One region of the Paenibacillus sp. FSL F4-0097 genome, then DNA from elsewhere that is predicted to be linked to it. Evidence: predicted binding sites of a transcription regulator. Region 1 holds the regulator's gene; each other region holds the start of a gene.
The links. Region 1 encodes NrdR, which represses ribonucleotide reductase genes. Its sites were predicted from a motif close to AACACNATATATNGTGTT; they were not measured.
Positions count from the first base shown of each region.

Region 1 (5,818 bases):
GGACGATGCATCTTTTTCAGATGGGAGAAGATCTTCAGCTGCCACCTTTAAATAAGCTGGGGCAGGAGCCGCTGGAGCCTTCTTTTACACCGGAGAGGTTTAAGCAGATCGTGTCCGGTAAAAGCACCAAAATTAAATCGCTGCTGCTTAATCAGGAATATATCGTCGGCATCGGCAATATTTATGTAGATGAGTCGTTGCACCGTGCGGGTATCCATCCTGAAGACAGCGCCAAAGCGCTCACGGACAATCAATTGGACAAGCTGCATCATGCTATTGTAAGCACGCTGGCCGAAGCGGTTAACGCCGGAGGTTCATCTGTTAAGTCATATGTTAATGGCCAAGGTGAGAGCGGTACGTATCAGCAGCAGCTATTGATTTACGGTCGTAAAGATCAGCCGTGTAGTAACTGCGGAACGATGATTGAGAAGACGGTTGTAGGCGGTCGTGGCACGCATTATTGTCCAAATTGCCAGCGTCCGACTGTTCACTGAATTTGTTGAAATAATAAGGTTGGCACCCACTACTTGTCCCGCCCATATACTGTGTGAAGAATGCTTAATAGAGAACGGAAGCTGAAACGATAAAATTTCAGTTTTCCGGTTCTTCACAGGAGGGATTGCGGGTGCTCAGCCCATTATTTTCACTGCTATTGCTAGCGTTTGCCTTGAGTTTGGATGGTTTTGGTGTAGGAATTACATATGGGCTGCGTAAAATGAAAATACCACTGCTCTCCGTTCTGATTATCTCGCTCTGTTCGGGGGTAGTTATCTGTGTATCGATGCAGGTTGGGGTTTTGCTTGCTAAGGTAGTGTCTCCGAATGCAGCTTCTATGGTTGGTGCGGTTATACTTGTGCTAATGGGGTGCTGGTCACTTGTTCAGATGCTGATGCAAAAAGAGAAAGATGCAGATGGCGGACGTAAAGCTGAAACGGTAGATGAGGGCTCATTTTCCGGGCAGGCTTGGGCAGAGGTAGCTGCTGATTCTGAAGCGGGTACAGAACCTGTTATGAATGATGAACCGTTGAAATCAGCTGTTTTTTCGCTTGAGCTTCGCCGTTTGGGGATTGTAGTGCAGATCTTGCGTACCCCGTCTTCTGCGGATATGGATGCCTCAGGAAGCATCTCTTCGATGGAAGCGATGATACTTGGGATTGCGCTCTCTCTGGATGCTTTTGGGGCTGGACTTGGCGCAGCGCTGCTTGGCTTCAATCCGATATGGACATCACTTACAATAGCTTTGTTTAGTGGTACATTTCTATTGCTGGGTATGAAGACTGGACTTAGATTTGCCGGGAACTACTGGATGAAGCATGCTGCCGCATTACCAGCGTTATTATTAATTGCAATGGGAATACTGAAGCTATTATGAGGTGAGTACATGATTATAGGCTTAACCGGAGGAATCGCATCCGGAAAAAGCACAGTGTCTGCACTGCTTGTGAACAAGGGAGCGAGGCTGGTTGATGCCGATGTGATCGCCAGAGAAGTTATGCTTCCCGGGCATGAAGTGTTGGCTGCTGCTGCTAAGCAATTTGGAAAAGAGATCCTTTTTCCGGATGGAACACTGAATAGGGCCAAATTAGGTGAAATCGTCTTTCAAGATCCGGTGGCCCTGCAAACCTTGAACAATTTGACGCATCCTGCCATCCGGCAGGAAATCAAAAATCGTATGTACAGCATGGAGCAGGAAGAGCCGAAGCGGCTTATTATTGTGGATATTCCGCTTCTTTTTGAATCAGGGCTTGAGACCCTGTTCCATGAGATTGTAGTAGTCTACGTTCCCCGTGAAGTGCAAATTACTCGATTAATGGAACGTAACAGGCTCTCTTTAGAAGAAGCAGAAGCGCGATTGAATGCACAGATGGATATTGAACAGAAACGTAATAAAGCGGACTACATCATCGACAACAGTGGCGATCTTGCGTACACTGAGCAACAGGTTGCTGTTTTTTGGGACAGGCTGGGTTTATCATGAAATGGTTACGTAAAAAAAGAGTACTGCTTCTGCTATTTGTTGGTTTTACGGCAATATTGTTTCTGAGTACAAACTGGATGTCGTGGTTTTATCCCATCCATTTTAAAGACGAGATTCGTAAGCACAGCATCACTTATGAGATAGACCCGTTTCTTGTAACCGCGATTATTCGTGTAGAAACGAACTTTAAAACTGGACGAGAATCCAAAAAAGGCGCACTAGGGCTGATGCAGCTTATGCCGGATACCGCGAAGTGGGCGCTGGAAAAGGCCAAGCTTCCAAACGTATCTATGGAAGAACTCAAGCATGAGCCTTCGGCTAATATTGAACTGGGTACATGGTATCTTTCAACTTTATCCCGTCAGTTCGAAGGCAAACGTACAGCAATTATCGCAGCTTATAATGCTGGGCCGGGAAAAGTTCAACGCTGGTTGGACGAAGGGATCTGGGATGGGACAGATGCAACCATTAAAGATATTCCCATTGGTGAAACCAGGCATTATGTACAGCGCGTTAATTATTACTATGATCAGTACACGGACATTTACAAAGAATTTTAATTTCTGCCGTGTTATGTATAAAAAGAAGTATTAAACGACTTGTAGGTCGTTTAATACTTCTTCAAAAAGCTTATGTTGGTCAGGTTATTTGTATTGACCTGCCAGTTGTTGTTCTGCCAGGGTTACAAGACGTTTAGTGATGTAACCACCGATCGAACCATTTTCATAAGAAGTTTTATTGCCTTGGTAACCATCTGGGGAAAGCGTGATTCCTAGTTCTTGGGCAACTTCGTATTTAAGTTGTTCCAAGGCACCGCGGGAATTTGGAGCTACAAGGTTATTGGAGTTGTTGCTTTGGCTCATTGCTGTTCACCTCCTCTGTTGGTAACTGTATTATGTGCCGGACTTGCCATTATCATTACAAGAAAAAAACGGTGATTTCTGGAAATAATAAAAAAGCCGTTCAAAAGCCGGATTTATAACATTCCGGGACCAATACCATTATGTAATAGGAAGTGATGAAGCTTATGAAATGCCCTTACTGCGATCACACAAATACTAAAGTGCTGGACTCGCGACCAGCGAATGAAAATAAGTCAATCCGTCGTAGGCGTGAATGTGAGCGTTGCAGCAAACGGTTCACTACTTTTGAAATGATTGAAGAGACGCCACTGATTGTAATTAAAAAAGACGGCAGCCGTGAGGAATTCAGTCGTGATAAAATACTCCGCGGTCTCATCCGTGCTTGTGAGAAACGGCCGGTTTCTGTGGAACGTCTAGAAAAGATCGTGTCCGAGGTTGAGAAATCTTTGCGCGGCATCGCCGTTGCGGAAGTGGAAAGCCAACAGATTGGTGAATTCGTGATGGAGCAGCTCTACCCAGTAGATGAAGTGGCTTACGTTCGTTTTGCGTCCGTATATCGCCAGTTCAAGGATATTAATATGTTCATGAAGGAACTCAAGGGGCTGCTGTCCAAGAGTACGGGAGAATTAGAGGGATTATAGGGTTTTGACCAGTTAGGGCGTTACAACCAATCCTAGGGTCTGTTAAGAGTGCTGGTACTGGTTTGTTTCCTCTGAGTTTTGAGCGGAGAATTTGAGTGGAAAAATGAATTTTAAAAAAAGTGTTGACATAGAGGGCGATTTTTTATATTATATAGAAGTCGCCTACGACGCTTGAGTTTATCGGAACAACTCAATTACGACCAAACTAAAATTAAAAAATGTGTGATTACATACATCTGAAATTTCAGTTTGGGGCCATAGCTCAGCTGGGAGAGCGCATCGCTGGCAGCGATGAGGTCAGGGGTTCGATCCCCCTTGGCTCCACCAAACATCATATGGACTCTTAGCTCAGTTGGTAGAGCAGTAGACTCTTAATCTATTTGTCCAGGGTTCGAGCCCCTGAGAGTCCATCCTAAAGAAACGGCAGAAATGCCGTTTTTTTGTTGTGTGCGCCCAGCATGGGCGCTATCTATAGGGTTGAAGTCCCGAATGGCGAAGGCAGTAGTAGCCATTAGCTTAAGGCAAGGGTGTCCACCGCGAGGTGGAATCTGAAGGAAGCCAGCGGCAAATCTCCGGTCTGAGGAATACGAACTTCATACAAGGCTAACGTAGGCTGGATGAGGTTGCACAACAAACCAAAGTCCATACTGCCAAAGGCGTACGAGAGTAAATGAAGCAGATAGATGGAGGGGAAGATAGCGTTCTTACCTGGGGAGATCTGTGTGATAGGCGAGTATACTTCGTAACCCTACTTGTGAGAGTAGGCTGAGTGCACAGAAGTCAGCAGACGCCATAGTACGCAAGCTGTTGCAACAGCTGCGGAAGGGCTGAACATGGAATAGGATTTATACATCCAGGCGTTCAAGATGAGCGATGAATGCAGAAAAAAATCCGAAAGGACCTGACTGAAGAAGGAAACGGTGAATCCCGTGGGGGACTTCAGCAGGGCGGAGTTCATCTTTGGCACAAATGGAAGGTATAAATCACGTAAAGAGAGGTTAAAAAAAATGTTGGAGCAACTGCTATCACGGGAAAATCTTCTGCAAGCCTTAAAGCGTGTTGAAGCGAATAAAGGAAGTCATGGCGTAGATGGGATGTCCGTAAAATCCTTACGAGAACACATCGTACAAAACTGGCAGACCTTGCGGCATGCCATAGAAGAAGGAACCTATGAACCGAGCCCCGTGCGCCGAGTCGAAATCCCGAAACCCGGTGGCGGAGGTGTTAGGTTACTAGGAATACCTACCGTGACAGATCGAATGATCCAACAAGCAATCGCGCAGGTGTTAACTCCATTGTTTGATCCAGAGTTTTCCGACCATAGCTATGGATTCCGTCCGAAAAGACGAGGGCATGATGCGGTGAGGAAAGCTCGAACCTTTATGAAAGAAGGCTATCGATTCGTAGTCGACCTAGACTTGGAGAAATTCTTTGATCGCGTCAACCATGACCGACTGATGATGAAGATTTCGGAGAAAGTGGAGGACAAGAAAGTTCTCCTGCTTATCCGCAAATATCTTCAGTCAGGTGTGATGGAGAACGGGTTAGTAACCCCGACAACGGAAGGTGCCCCGCAAGGCGGTCCACTGAGTCCGTTATTATCTAACATTGTCTTGGATGAGCTCGACAAAGAACTCGAGAAACGTGGGCACCGCTTCGTTCGTTATGCGGATGATTGCAATATTTACGTGAAAACGCTAAGAGCAGGAGAGAGAGTCAAGACAACTGTCACCCGATTCATCGAGACGAGGCTAAAGCTGAAGGTGAACCAAGTAAAGAGCGCGGTAGACCGTCCCTGGAAACGAAAGTTTCTAGGATTTAGTTTTAGTGTGGACAAAGAACCAAAGGTGAGAATTGCGAAGCAATCCTTACAGAGAGTCAAGGTTCGAATACAGGAGATATCCTCTCGAAAGAGATCGATGAAGATGGAAGAGCGAATCAAGGAACTAAACCACTACCTCATGGGATGGTGCGGTTATTTCTCGCTGGCGGATACCCCAAGTACCTTTCGAGATATGGATAAATGGATACGAAGAAGGCTACGAATGTGCCTCTGGAAGCAGTGGAAGACCCCTAGAACCAAAGTCAAAAGACTTATATCCTTAGGGGTACCTAAGGATAAAGCCTATGAGTGGGGAAATACCCGAAAAGGGTATTGGCGAATTGCAGGGAGTCCAATTCTACAACATGTATTGAATAACCAATATTGGGAAGCCAATGGATTAAAGAGTGTATTGGACAGATACAACTCCTTACGGAATATTTCATGAACCGCCGTATATCGAACGGTACGTACGGTGGTGTGAGAGGTCGGGGGCTAGCCGCCCCCTCCTACT
Region 1 is NZ_CP151965.1:2,209,736-2,215,553, forward strand. It holds gene mutM (DNA-formamidopyrimidine glycosylase) at 1-494, shown strand, start outside; gene MHH86_RS09795 (manganese efflux pump) at 626-1,372, shown strand; gene coaE (dephospho-CoA kinase) at 1,382-1,978, shown strand; gene MHH86_RS09805 (lytic transglycosylase domain-containing protein) at 1,975-2,538, shown strand; gene MHH86_RS09810 (alpha/beta-type small acid-soluble spore protein) at 2,623-2,841, opposite strand; gene nrdR (transcriptional regulator NrdR) at 3,006-3,482, shown strand; tRNA gene MHH86_RS09820 (tRNA-Ala) at 3,734-3,809, shown strand; tRNA gene MHH86_RS09825 (tRNA-Lys) at 3,820-3,892, shown strand; gene MHH86_RS09830 (hypothetical protein) at 3,994-4,128, opposite strand; gene ltrA (group II intron reverse transcriptase/maturase) at 4,490-5,752, shown strand.

Region 2 (5,818 bases), 670 kb from region 1:
ATGACCTGCAGCACTAACTCTTCTACTAATACCCTGATCACAGACTACTTCAGCTCACCTAAGGCTAGCTCTAAGGAAGCAGTTAATGTATTCAACTCGATGCAGCAGGACTTCCTGAACAACCGCTCCAACAGCTATGCCCGCCGTCTGATTGTTACGGATAGCAACGGCAAGTTTCTGCAGGTGGATAAAACCGGCACCTCTGTTCCGCTTACCATACACAATATCGGTCAAATTACCGGCCTTAGCAACGATGCCGAGGAGAAATGGGACCGGGTGATCAAGGACCCGCTCTCCAACACGAACGGAATTCCTTTTGTTTTTCCTATTTACGGCAAAGGAGCTTCCCGCGTTGGAACAGTGTACCTGTTAGCGAATACCACTGTTATTACCGACAAGCTGAAGGGGTACTCCCTGCCGAAGAATTCCCGGCTGCTGCTGACGCTCGGCAATCATCATTATCAGCTCATCGGCGATCAGGTCATCGCCATTGCAGAGCCGTATGAACCGGTGGCCTATACCAATGATAAACCTGTCGGTCCGCAAACCGAGCTGTCCATGGTCAAGCTGGCGGACGAGAAAGAGAGCCATATCGTGGTATCTTATCCCGTACGCAGCGGAGTCATTCTGTCACAGACTTTATCCAATGACCTGTTCGCTCCCAAGACAAATATATGGATTCTGGTTATGCTCGGCGTCTGTCTCCTGGTTATTGTCTTAAGCGCTATCATTACGCTGTATCTGACCCGTACCATCAGTCTTCCGGTGGAAAAACTGAAGAAGCGGATTGATAAGATCGCCCAGGGCAATTTCCTGCTGGACCGCAATATCGAATGGAACAGCGAGCTTGGCGATGTCGGACGGGGTATTAACCGCCTGTCCCAAGATATCGTAGCGCTTATGGACAGCCGGCTCGCTGACGAGAAACAGAAACAGGAGCTGGAATACCGGATGCTGCAGAGTCAGATCAATCCCCATTTCCTGTACAACACACTGAATTCGATCAAATGGATGGCTACAATTCAGAATGCTACCGGCATCGCAGAAATGACCACTTCACTATCTAGACTGCTGCGCAGCATCGCCAAAGACAACCGTAGACTGATGCCGCTGAAGGATGAGCTGAGCCTGCTGGATGATTATTTTCTGATTCAGAAATACCGCTATGGCAGTACGGTCTCTATGGTAAAGGAGATTGACAACGAGGAACTGCTAACCGGCCTAATTCCACGGTTCACGCTCCAGCCCCTGGTCGAGAACGCCATCTTCCATGGCATTGAGCCCAAAGGCAGAGGAGAAATTCTCATTAAGGTGGCCAAAAGTGGATTCGCCGATATTCTAGTTACGATTGAAGACAACGGTGTAGGGATGAAGGAAGAAGAAATCTCCACGATTCTGTCGAATCCAGGTGACGGAAGCAAAGAAATGCCCGAGAATATTGGACTCCGCAGCGTAAATGAACGTTTGCGCCTGGCATTTGGGGATAATTACGGTCTTTCGATTGAGAGTGAGTCGGGCCAATATACCCGGATGAAGATTCTTCTGCCGTTCCTGCAAAAGGAATAGAGTAGCATACCAAGCAAGGATGTGATGGAATTGATCAAGTTGTTAATCGCTGATGACGAGGCGCTGGTCTGTATCGGCTTGCAGTCCATGCTGAAGTGGGAGCAATATAATATAGAAATTGTCGGCATTGCACACAACGGGGCTCAAGAGGAAGAAATGATTGACACCCTCCGTCCTGACATTGTAATCAGCGATATAAAAATGCCAATTAAAAGCGGCTTAGAAGTTGCCAATGCGGTACGCAAAAAACACGGCCGGCTTCCGCTGTTTATCATCTTAACAAGCTACGAGGAATTCGAATACGCACGTGGAGCGATTGAAGTGCAAGCCACAGATTATCTAGTGAAGCTGGAACTGACACCAGAGGCACTTGATGCCTCCATTCGGAAAGCAATTTCCCAATTGGAGGCTTTTCAAACCCTAGACAGCTATCCCATGCTTGCTCATAGAGGCAATCTACAAGCCCAACGCGATAAATTTTTCATCCGCCTGTTCAATAACTTATTCGCAAATAAAAACCAGTACCTTCTGCAGAGAGATGATTTAAACCTTGAGCTCAAGGAACCTGCTTATCTAGTCTGCACTTGCCGTATTTTGGGACCAGACAGTGTCCCGCCCCGCGGCGATAAAATGGTTGCTCTGTGCTCAAGTACCGTCCAAATGGCCAAAGATACGCTTACTTCCATAAGACCTTGTTATGTGACCAGTCTGGACTTGCGCAATTTTGCTGTAACCCTGCCCGTCAACGGGACGGATTCACGGCAATGGATGCCTGAGATTGAAATGCTATTGACCCATATGGCCTCCATACTCCATAACTACTTCAATGTAAGGATCATCGGCGCGATCGGCTTTGCGGTCGAGGATCCTTATTTGCTGCGGGAAAGCTACCTCGCTGCGCGAAAAGCGCTTCCTGCTGCGGTTAAAGCACAGTCGTTTGTGTTTTTTGCCGAAGGAGAGTCGCTGGAGCAGGATCATCTGTTGTTTGATTTCTCCGAATTGCGTACAGAGATCCGCCGTGCTTTTGAAGAAATGGATACCCAAGCTTTATACGCCATTATCTCCAAAATGATCGAAATCTTCGACGGCCGGGCCGACCTGCTGGTTCCCGCCACTGATGCCGCCTGCAACATTCTGTATATGGCCACTTCACTACTTGCAGACGGTGAGAATATTGTGGAGCAAATTTTCGAAAATGAACCGGAGGGCTACCGGGCTATCTACCAGATGCATACGATTGAAGAGATCGCCGGCTGGCTGATCCAGTTCAGGGACGGTTGCTCGGACATCCTCTCTACCCGCAGACAAAGCTACAAGGAGCAGCTCGTCAAAAATGTCCAAGAGTATATTAAACGAAATCTCGGAACTAAGCTCTCGCTCAATCAAGTGGCGGATGTCTTCAATTTCAGTCCCAACTATCTGAGCCACCTTTTCTCCAAGGTTGCCAAGGTCAACTATGTGGAATATATCACGGAGATCAAAATCACGACAGCCAAAGAAATGATGGCACGCGGGGAAGGTCGCATCTACGAAATCTCACAGAAGCTGGGATATGAGAGTGCCTTCTATTTCAGCAAGGTCTTCAAAAAGGTAACCGGAATTTCCCCCAGAGAATACATGCAGCAACTTAAAGCAGATTCACCGCCTGACCGAAGCCTCGGAGTAAACAACCGTTCTTGAGATCAAGAGATTATTAAGAATAACCCCACTTCGCAAAAATAAAGCCAATAAATCTGCAAGGAGCAGGCTCTGTTCCTTGCAGATTTATTGGCTTGCCATCACCCTCAGCAGCATCCCTAAGTATCACCCTTACTCCTGCAATTTTTTTATTTTTATTTTTAAACTAGCAAAATGCTAATACTCCGGTCTTTCTGCCCTAAAAGCCTGCCAAAAGACCGCTTACGAGACACTTTCCCAGCTATTAAGACGGCTGTTCCCATATTGACTTTTCAACATATAGTAATTAAAATAAACAACGCACACTAAATATAGTATAGATACGATTTTTCAGTATTTAAAGCTTATCCATTCAGTTTTCATACTATTTTCAATAGTTTTTAATATTTACAGGGGGACAGACACCATGCTAGTCGCGTATGATTCAAAAACAGGAAATGTCAGACGCTTCATCAGCAAACTTAAGTTGCCGGCTGTGCAGATTGAGGAGCATATGACGATTGACGAGCCCTATGTGCTTATTACATATACCACCGGCTTTGGACAGATTCCAGAAAAGGTGTCTACTTTCTTGAAGAACAATAATGCCAATCTGAAAGGCATAGCCGCCAGCGGCAATAAGAACTGGGGCGAGCTGTTCGCGCACAGCGCGGACTTGATTGCAGATCGGTATAACGTGCCCGTTATCGGTAAATTTGAGTTATCGGGTACATTTGGCGATGTAGAACGGATTAAACAGGAGGTGAGCCGGGTTGCGGCATATTGAATTAAACAACATGTTGATGAAGAGAGACGAAAGTGGCTTCTTTCAGTTAGACAAAGATCTTGAGGCAGTAGCTGAATTTATGCGGGATGTAGAGCGCCGGAGTCTGGTTTTTGCGAATACAAAAGCCAAGGTTGATTATATGATTGAACAGGATTTCTACGAGAATTTTTACGAACAGTACAGCACGGCGGAGATTGAAGAAGTCTACCAGATTACCCACGCCTACAACTTCAGTTTTCCATCTTATATGGCAGCTTCGAAGTTCTACACGGATTACGCTGTAAAAACCAATGACCGCAAACAATATCTGGAGCATTACCCGGACCGTGTGGCGGCAGTCGCCCTTCACCTGGGACGCGGCAACGCCGATACTGCCGGGGTACTTGCCCGTTCGATGATGGAACAGCGCCTACAACCTGCGACCCCAACCTTCTTAAATGCCGGTAAGAGCCGGCGTGGTGAGCTCGTCTCCTGCTTCCTAATCGAAATGGACGACTCGCTCAATTCCATCAACTATGTGCTGAATACCTGCATGCAGTTGTCGAAGATCGGTGGCGGTGTGGCCGTCAACCTATCCAAGCTACGCTCCCGTGGTGAAACTATCAAGGGTGTTGAGGATGCTGCGAAGGGAATTATACCTGTACTCAAGCTGATGGAAGACGGCTTCTCCTATGCAGATCAGATGGGTCAGCGTAAAGGATCAGGAGCAGCCTATTACAACATTTTTGGCTGGGACGTTCTGGAATTCCTCGACAGCAAGAAGATCAATGCCGACGAAAAAACAAGACTCAAAACCCTGTCCATCGGCCTGATTATTCCGAACCGCTTTTATAAGCTGGCGAAGGACAATGAAGCGCTGCATGTATTTGCTCCTTACAGTGTGTACAAAGCCTACGGAACGCATCTCGACGATATGGATCTGGATGACATGTATGATAAGCTGCTGGCCGATCCACGTGTCAAAAAGAAGAAAGCTATGAGCGCACGGGATATGCTGACCAAAATTGCCATGATCCAGCTGGAATCTGGCTATCCATATATCATGAACAAGAGCAATGCCAATGCGGCCCATGCCCTGAAAAACGTCGGACAGATCAAAATGTCCAACCTTTGTACTGAAATCTTCCAGCTGCAGGAGACCTCAGAGATTGCCGACTACGGACAGGAGAGTACAATCCGCCGCGATGTAAGCTGCAATCTGGCTTCCTTGAACATTGTTAACGTGATGGAACATGGCAAAATCCGTGAATCCGTACATGAGGGCATGATCGCCCTGACCGCTGTTAGCGATATGACCAGTATTTCCAATGCCCCAGGCGTAGCCAAAGCAAACAAGGAAATGCACTCTGTCGGTCTTGGCGTCATGAATCTGCACGGCTATCTGGCTAAGAACAACATTGCTTATGAAAGCGAGCAGGCCCGCGATTTTGCCCGGACCTTCTTTATGACCATGAATTTCCACTCGCTGGAGAAAAGCATGGAAATCGCTGCCGCGACGGGCCGATCTTTCCATGGATTTGAGGCTTCTGATTATGCTACGGGAGCTTATTTTGAGCGTTACCTGACTACCGATTACCGTCCGGTTACCCCAAGGGTACAAGAGTTATTCGGAGATATTTATATCCCATCCCCAGCTGACTGGGAACAATTGCGGGATGCGGTAAAAGCAAATGGCCTATACCATGCTTACCGTTTGGCGATTGCGCCAACGGCCAGCATTTCCTATATCCAAAACGCCACTTCAAGCGTTATGCCGATTGTTGAGCAGATTGAGACTCGGACTTATGCTAATTCAACTACTTATTATCC
Region 2 is NZ_CP151965.1:1,543,538-1,549,355, reverse strand. It holds gene MHH86_RS06840 (sensor histidine kinase) at 1-1,566, shown strand, start outside; gene MHH86_RS06835 (helix-turn-helix domain-containing protein) at 1,597-3,246, shown strand; gene nrdI (class Ib ribonucleoside-diphosphate reductase assembly flavoprotein NrdI) at 3,650-4,009, shown strand; gene nrdE (class 1b ribonucleoside-diphosphate reductase subunit alpha) at 3,996-5,818, shown strand, end outside.
Region 2: nrdI (class Ib ribonucleoside-diphosphate reductase assembly flavoprotein NrdI) is a predicted target of NrdR. The motif match lies at 3,545-3,562, and genes of this name have one in related genera.

Region 3 (5,818 bases), 270 kb from region 1:
ATGCTGCGTAAATGGTAGGCATGTTGTTTATTGCTTGTGTTTTATTCGAAGCAGGCAACCAGTTTTGATAACCTGTAATCATAAAAGGGGCCCCTACGATATCATTTCGACCAGCGGCTTGATAAGCGATACTTTCCTTGGGACGAATCAGTGCGGCGATATTGTCACCGCCTACAGCAAGCAGTTTTGGGGAGGTCAACCACATGATATCTTTATAAGGATCATCTGTTCCCCCGCTTTGATAGGCAGAAAGCGGCGACAGGTCAGTAGTTAAGTTAGTGATTACATCCGTTTCTGTCTGCTGCCCTTTAAGCACTTCTTCCGCTTTACTGAGCGTCCATGGTAAAACTTGGGGTACGGAAGCATTGATAAAAATCGTCTTATCGTCAATGGCGATTTTCCATACGGGTAGAAGTGGTGCATATAAGGCTGTAAGTTTTATTTTGCCTGTAAAAGATGAAGGTATAAGTCCTTCCTGCACCAAAAATTGGCGCAGTTCTAATAAACTATAGGGGAGACCGTAAGTGCCAGCTCCATATTCGCTAAGCATATAACCACCTTGATCCGTAGCGGAAATGATCATGTAACCGATCCGCTGTTCACCTTTCATAACGTTGACAAGCCAGCTATGAGTACCTGGACCCAGAGGATAATATTCTATTCCTGCGTCCTTCCAGGCTGTAAATGGAGCTTCTGCTGCGAGCTTGTTCAGTGTACTCTTGGCAAATTCTTGGACCGTACCGGGTGAAGGTAAGATGTCCATCTGCAGTACAGGTATCAAATCCTGTGAGACTGAATCAACTACACTTACTCTGGAAGCGGCAAGCGCAGAAGAGGAACCGGAGCTCGTTGCGATGAGTCCGATGCATAGAAGCAGGAGGAAGCAGCTTTGACCTGCAAGAAGCAGCCTCCGCCGTACACTTATTTTCATGGCGTCGTTCACCTTTCTTTGTTATGAAATATCAGAAAGTATAAGCTTCCTTTTTATTGTAGAGGACAAGCTATAAAAAGGCTGTTGCTTGCTGTCGCGCCGGAAGGCGGAAGTTCTCTTGTTTTTTTGCCTGCTTTTAGCGAGTAGGGTCGCATTCTATAGGCTCCGCAGATGAAACAGTCCATAGGTTACCGCAGAAACTGCGATTTGCGGCTCATATTGCCAAATGGTCTCTTGGCGACGACGGTTATACTGTTCTTGTGTCGCTAGGCGTTTTTCTTCATCAGGCTCCTTCAACAGCTCTCCATAATAGACATCAATGATGTCCAGCTCAACCCTTAGCCGCTCACGCGCCTGTTCTGCCCAAGTATAGTCCAGTTCGGCTAGCTGAGCGGTTAGATGAGTTTCCAATAGTTCGGTAGCGGCTGCTACTGTCATTTCATAAGGCTGGATATGCACATTTTCCGGCAAGCGTGGCATCATCTCTTTTGTGGAAACTTTTGCATTAAAGTCATCAATGATGGTTCCCTTTGTTAGGGAGATGCCAAGATAATGGAGTTCTTCACGTTTCAAATCGCAGCTCATCTCCACCTTATAGCAGACACTAAGCCATGGTTCGTAAGCGGCAGAGAAAAGCGTATTTCGCTGCCTGCTGCCCGGGTCCTCAAATAAATAAAGGCATTTCCCTTCGTCCCTAGCGGCGTTCCAAATTTGTTGCAATCGCTTGCTTCCGTAAATAATATCCTCTCTTCGGATCATCCCGGGTCCAATTCGTGGGAGTGCCGGCACAATGCCGAAGTAGCGGGCTAGGATACTTTCCTCCGGGTCAGTAGATGGAGCATTCACTGCTTCTGAGCCCGGGGAGGCGGATTCGAGTAAGTCAGCGCTGGCCTCTGCATCGTTTGTTACACCTGTAGTTAGGCTTCCGGTGACAACTTGATTCAAAATGCCAGCACTACGATTTGCAATGGGGGGAACCTCTACAGCAGCTTGACTGTCGTATTTTTCCGGATCAAAAACAAAGGTGAAAGAAAGGGTCTCAGGATCTACACCTGTGCGCTCCACGAATCCCCAATAATACGGCCGGTCGGTGAGCATTTTGTCAGCTCTAGGTGATAATTTCACAGTTACGTGAAGGGGCGAAGCCTCAATGATGGAGCATTCAGTGGCTTCAAGATAGTCCATCACATGCTTGCGTACTTCCTGTGCGGTGAGGGTCATGTCGCAGTCTCACTTTCTTTTTTAATACCCTGTGTCAATTCACTGAGGGATTCACCAATATGGTCCAGCTCATGCCGCAATTCTTCGTCGGAGCGGGATTCGAGCATGATTTTGTATAAACTTTTCTCCAGCGATTCCTTCTTTTCAAAACGTTCCAGGATTACATCCAGCCCGCCAATCACCATTTCAAACATATTGATTTTCTCATGCAGCAGATGCAGGATATGTTCTTCAATCGTGCCTTGAGTAGACAAGTTGTAGATCACTACGTCATTTTCTTGCCCTAACCGGTGGACACGGCCGATACGCTGCTCCACGCGCATGGGATTCCAGGGCAGGTCAAAGTTGATCATATGGTGGCAAAATTGCAGGTTTATCCCTTCTCCGCCGGCTTCCGTAGCAATCATAACTTGAGCCCGGCCGCGGAAAAGATCCATCATCCAATCTTTTTTGCCACGGTTCATTCCGCCGGAATAAGAGACACACATCAGCCCATGTTCACGGAAATACTGCAGTAAATATTCTTGAGTTGCGCGATATTCCGTGAAGACGATGACCTTTTCATTCATTTCTTGAATGAGGGCTAAGGTTGTTTCAGCTTTAGTGTTTGTTTTAACGGTACGGAGGGTTTGTAGTAGCTCCATCATCCGGTCTCTTTTTGGTGAATCCGCAGGCAGCTTTTTGATCAAATTAACTAAAGTGATAAAGACGGCATCCCGGCTGCTGCACACCTCACGTTGAAGGGTTACCAGAGAAAGCATGCTGCTAAGATTGCCACCGGATTCCTGATACTGGTCTTTGACAAAGGAAGTAACACTGTTATACAAATCTTTCTCTTCTTGGGAGAGAACTAAGGGAATATTACGGACTTTTCGTTTCGTGAAATTAACTGGACCTTCACCACGGCGATTGCGGATCATGACCTTCGAAAGCTCGTCCCGCAGTTGACCTTCATTCTTAGGCTGGCGTTTATCAACCACGAAATTCGAGGCAAAATCGCCCTGATTTCCAAGTTGCCCCGGCTTCAGTATAGTGATCAGATTAAAGAGTTCGCCCAGATCATTCTGAACGGGAGTCGCGGTGAGCAGCAGGCAATATTTTTTGCGTAATTGCTGTACAAATAGATAATTGGTCGATTTTTTATTCTTCAGCTTGTGAGCTTCATCAATGATCAACATATCGTATTCATTTTCCAGCAGGATTTCCTTATGCGGATCGCGTTTGGCAGTATCCATCGATGCGACGACTATGGCGTTGCCCCAGGAATAGGCTTTTTTCTGAGCGACAGCAGTGATGCCGAATTTCGCATTCAGCTCACGAACCCATTGCAATACTAGAGAAGCAGGTACGAGAATAAGCACTTTGGAGACAAGACCGCGTACGAGATATTCTTTGAGCACCAGTCCTGCTTCAATGGTCTTGCCCAGTCCAACCTCATCTGCAAGAATCGCGCGGCCTGACATTTCGAACAGAACCTTATGCGCTGTATCCAGCTGATGGGGAAGAGGGGACAAGCCGGATAAATGCTTCATACATTGCAGCTCATCGAAGCTCGTTACTAGACCTGTTTCCTCTCCTTGTACGGCAAGCTTAGATAAACGGTAGTCTCCCCATGGGCCGCCCTTTTCCAGTTTGAGCTCCAGATCTTGCAACCAATTACGGTCAAAAGAAAGAGGAACAGGCAGTATCGGCGCGGGTGTTCCCCCTTGCTGGGGTAGAGAATTACGGAATAATTGCGTCATAATGCAGCCTCCTCAAGCTCGGATTTATATCACCATTCGTAAGAGTAGTATGCTCGTAAACGAGAGAATTCATAACCTCTTATTTTTCACGATAGCCTTTAAAAAAGAGAGCAAGAGCGAGAAAAAGCAGCAACGTTTGCGATAATTCGGCAACTTGACTCTATTTTCGAATAAGACCTTCGATACAATATGTGGTATAGTTTAAAAGCTGATGCACACAATATATTGTGACAAAAGCTTGAATATGTATTTTTTATAGAGTGCTTAGCTGGTATTTGTTATTGACAAGATGAGCTTCCTACATACACCTGTTAAGCAGCGGAGGATGGTAAGGGAGTTTTTGTTGTGGGCCCATACCTTGGACCGGAAACTAATATCTACTACACATGCGGGAGGTTTTTTTATTGAGTAAAGTGGAACGTAAGCAACGCCTTGAAGGGCTAAGTGAAAAAATATTTTTGGATCGTTATGCTTGGAAGGATGCAGACAACAACAATGCTAAAGTAGGCGATGTTGTATTGGTGCTGACCAAAGATGATCCGAAGTTTCCAACTAAGGAAGTCGGAGAAATTGTGGAGCGCAGTGGGCGAATCGTAACTGTAAAGACACGCAGTGGCGAGCTTGTGAAATCGGATGTTGAGAAGTTGACCCTTAATATAGAAAAAACTCCTGAGGAAATGTGGGACCGTCTATCCACAGCGATGGCTTCTGTAGAGAAGACACCTGAGCTTCAAGCAGAATGGGCAGGCAAATTCCGTTCAATCCTGGATGATTGGAAGCTTGTACCGGGTGGACGTATTGCGGCTGGTGCAGGTGCTAGTGAAGAATTAACATTGTTCAACTGTTATGTGATTCCCTCTCCAAAAGACAGCCGTGGCGGCATCATGCAGACATTGTCTGAAATGACGGAGATTATGGCCCGTGGTGGCGGTGTGGGCATTAACCTGTCTTCATTGCGTCCTCGTCGTGCGATTGTTAGAGGGGTTAATGGTTCATCCAGTGGTTCCGTATCTTGGGGCGGTTTGTTTAGTTATACTACGGGGCTTATTGAGCAAGGCGGCAGCCGTCGTGGTGCGCTCATGCTAATGATTAATGACTGGCATCCCGATGTTGAGGACTTCATTACCGTGAAGCAAACGATGGGCCAAGTCACTAATGCTAACCTTTCGGTATGTGTGAGCAATGGTTTTATGAAGGCTGTAAAAGAAGATCTGGACTGGGATCTCGTATTCCCGGATACAACCGATCCTGAATATAACGAAATGTGGGATGGCGATCTCGACAAGTGGAAAGCTGCCGGCAAAAACGTTATCCATTATCGCACCGTAAAAGCGCGTGACGTGTGGCGTACGATCATTGAATCGGCATGGAAATCCGCTGAGCCGGGCGTCGTATTCATGGAATACTATAACCAGATGTCTAATAGCTGGTATTTCAACCCGATTATTTGTACAAATCCGTGTGGTGAACAAGGCCTGCCTGGCTGGGGAGTCTGCAATCTGTCTGCGGTGAACCTGTCCAAGTTCTACGATGAGAAAAATCATGATGTGGATTGGGAAGATCTTGCGACTACCACACGTTATTCCGTCCGTTTTCTGGACAATGTAATTGATAAAACACCTTATCATTTCCCGGAAAATGAAGCGAATCAGAAAAAGGAACGCCGCGTGGGTCTCGGAACCATGGGATTGGCGGAGCTGATGATTAAATTGAACATCCGTTACGGCAGCCCGGAATCGTTGGAGTTTCTGGACAAGCTATACGGCTTTATGGCTCGTGAAGCCTACCTTGCTTCGGCAGAAATTGCTGGAGAGAAGGGTTCCTTCCTAGCTTTTGATACTGAGAAATATCTAATGAGCGGCTTTATGAAAAATATAGTCGAAGCGTATCCAGAGGTTGGCGAAGCGATTCGTGAACATGGTAT
Region 3 is NZ_CP151965.1:2,481,496-2,487,313, forward strand. It holds gene MHH86_RS11050 (hypothetical protein) at 1-931, opposite strand, end outside; gene MHH86_RS11055 (YqhG family protein) at 1,088-2,152, opposite strand; gene MHH86_RS11060 (SNF2-related protein) at 2,149-3,894, opposite strand; gene MHH86_RS11065 (adenosylcobalamin-dependent ribonucleoside-diphosphate reductase) at 4,281-5,818, shown strand, end outside.
Region 3: MHH86_RS11065 (adenosylcobalamin-dependent ribonucleoside-diphosphate reductase) is a predicted target of NrdR. The motif match lies at 4,109-4,126, and genes of this name have one in related genera.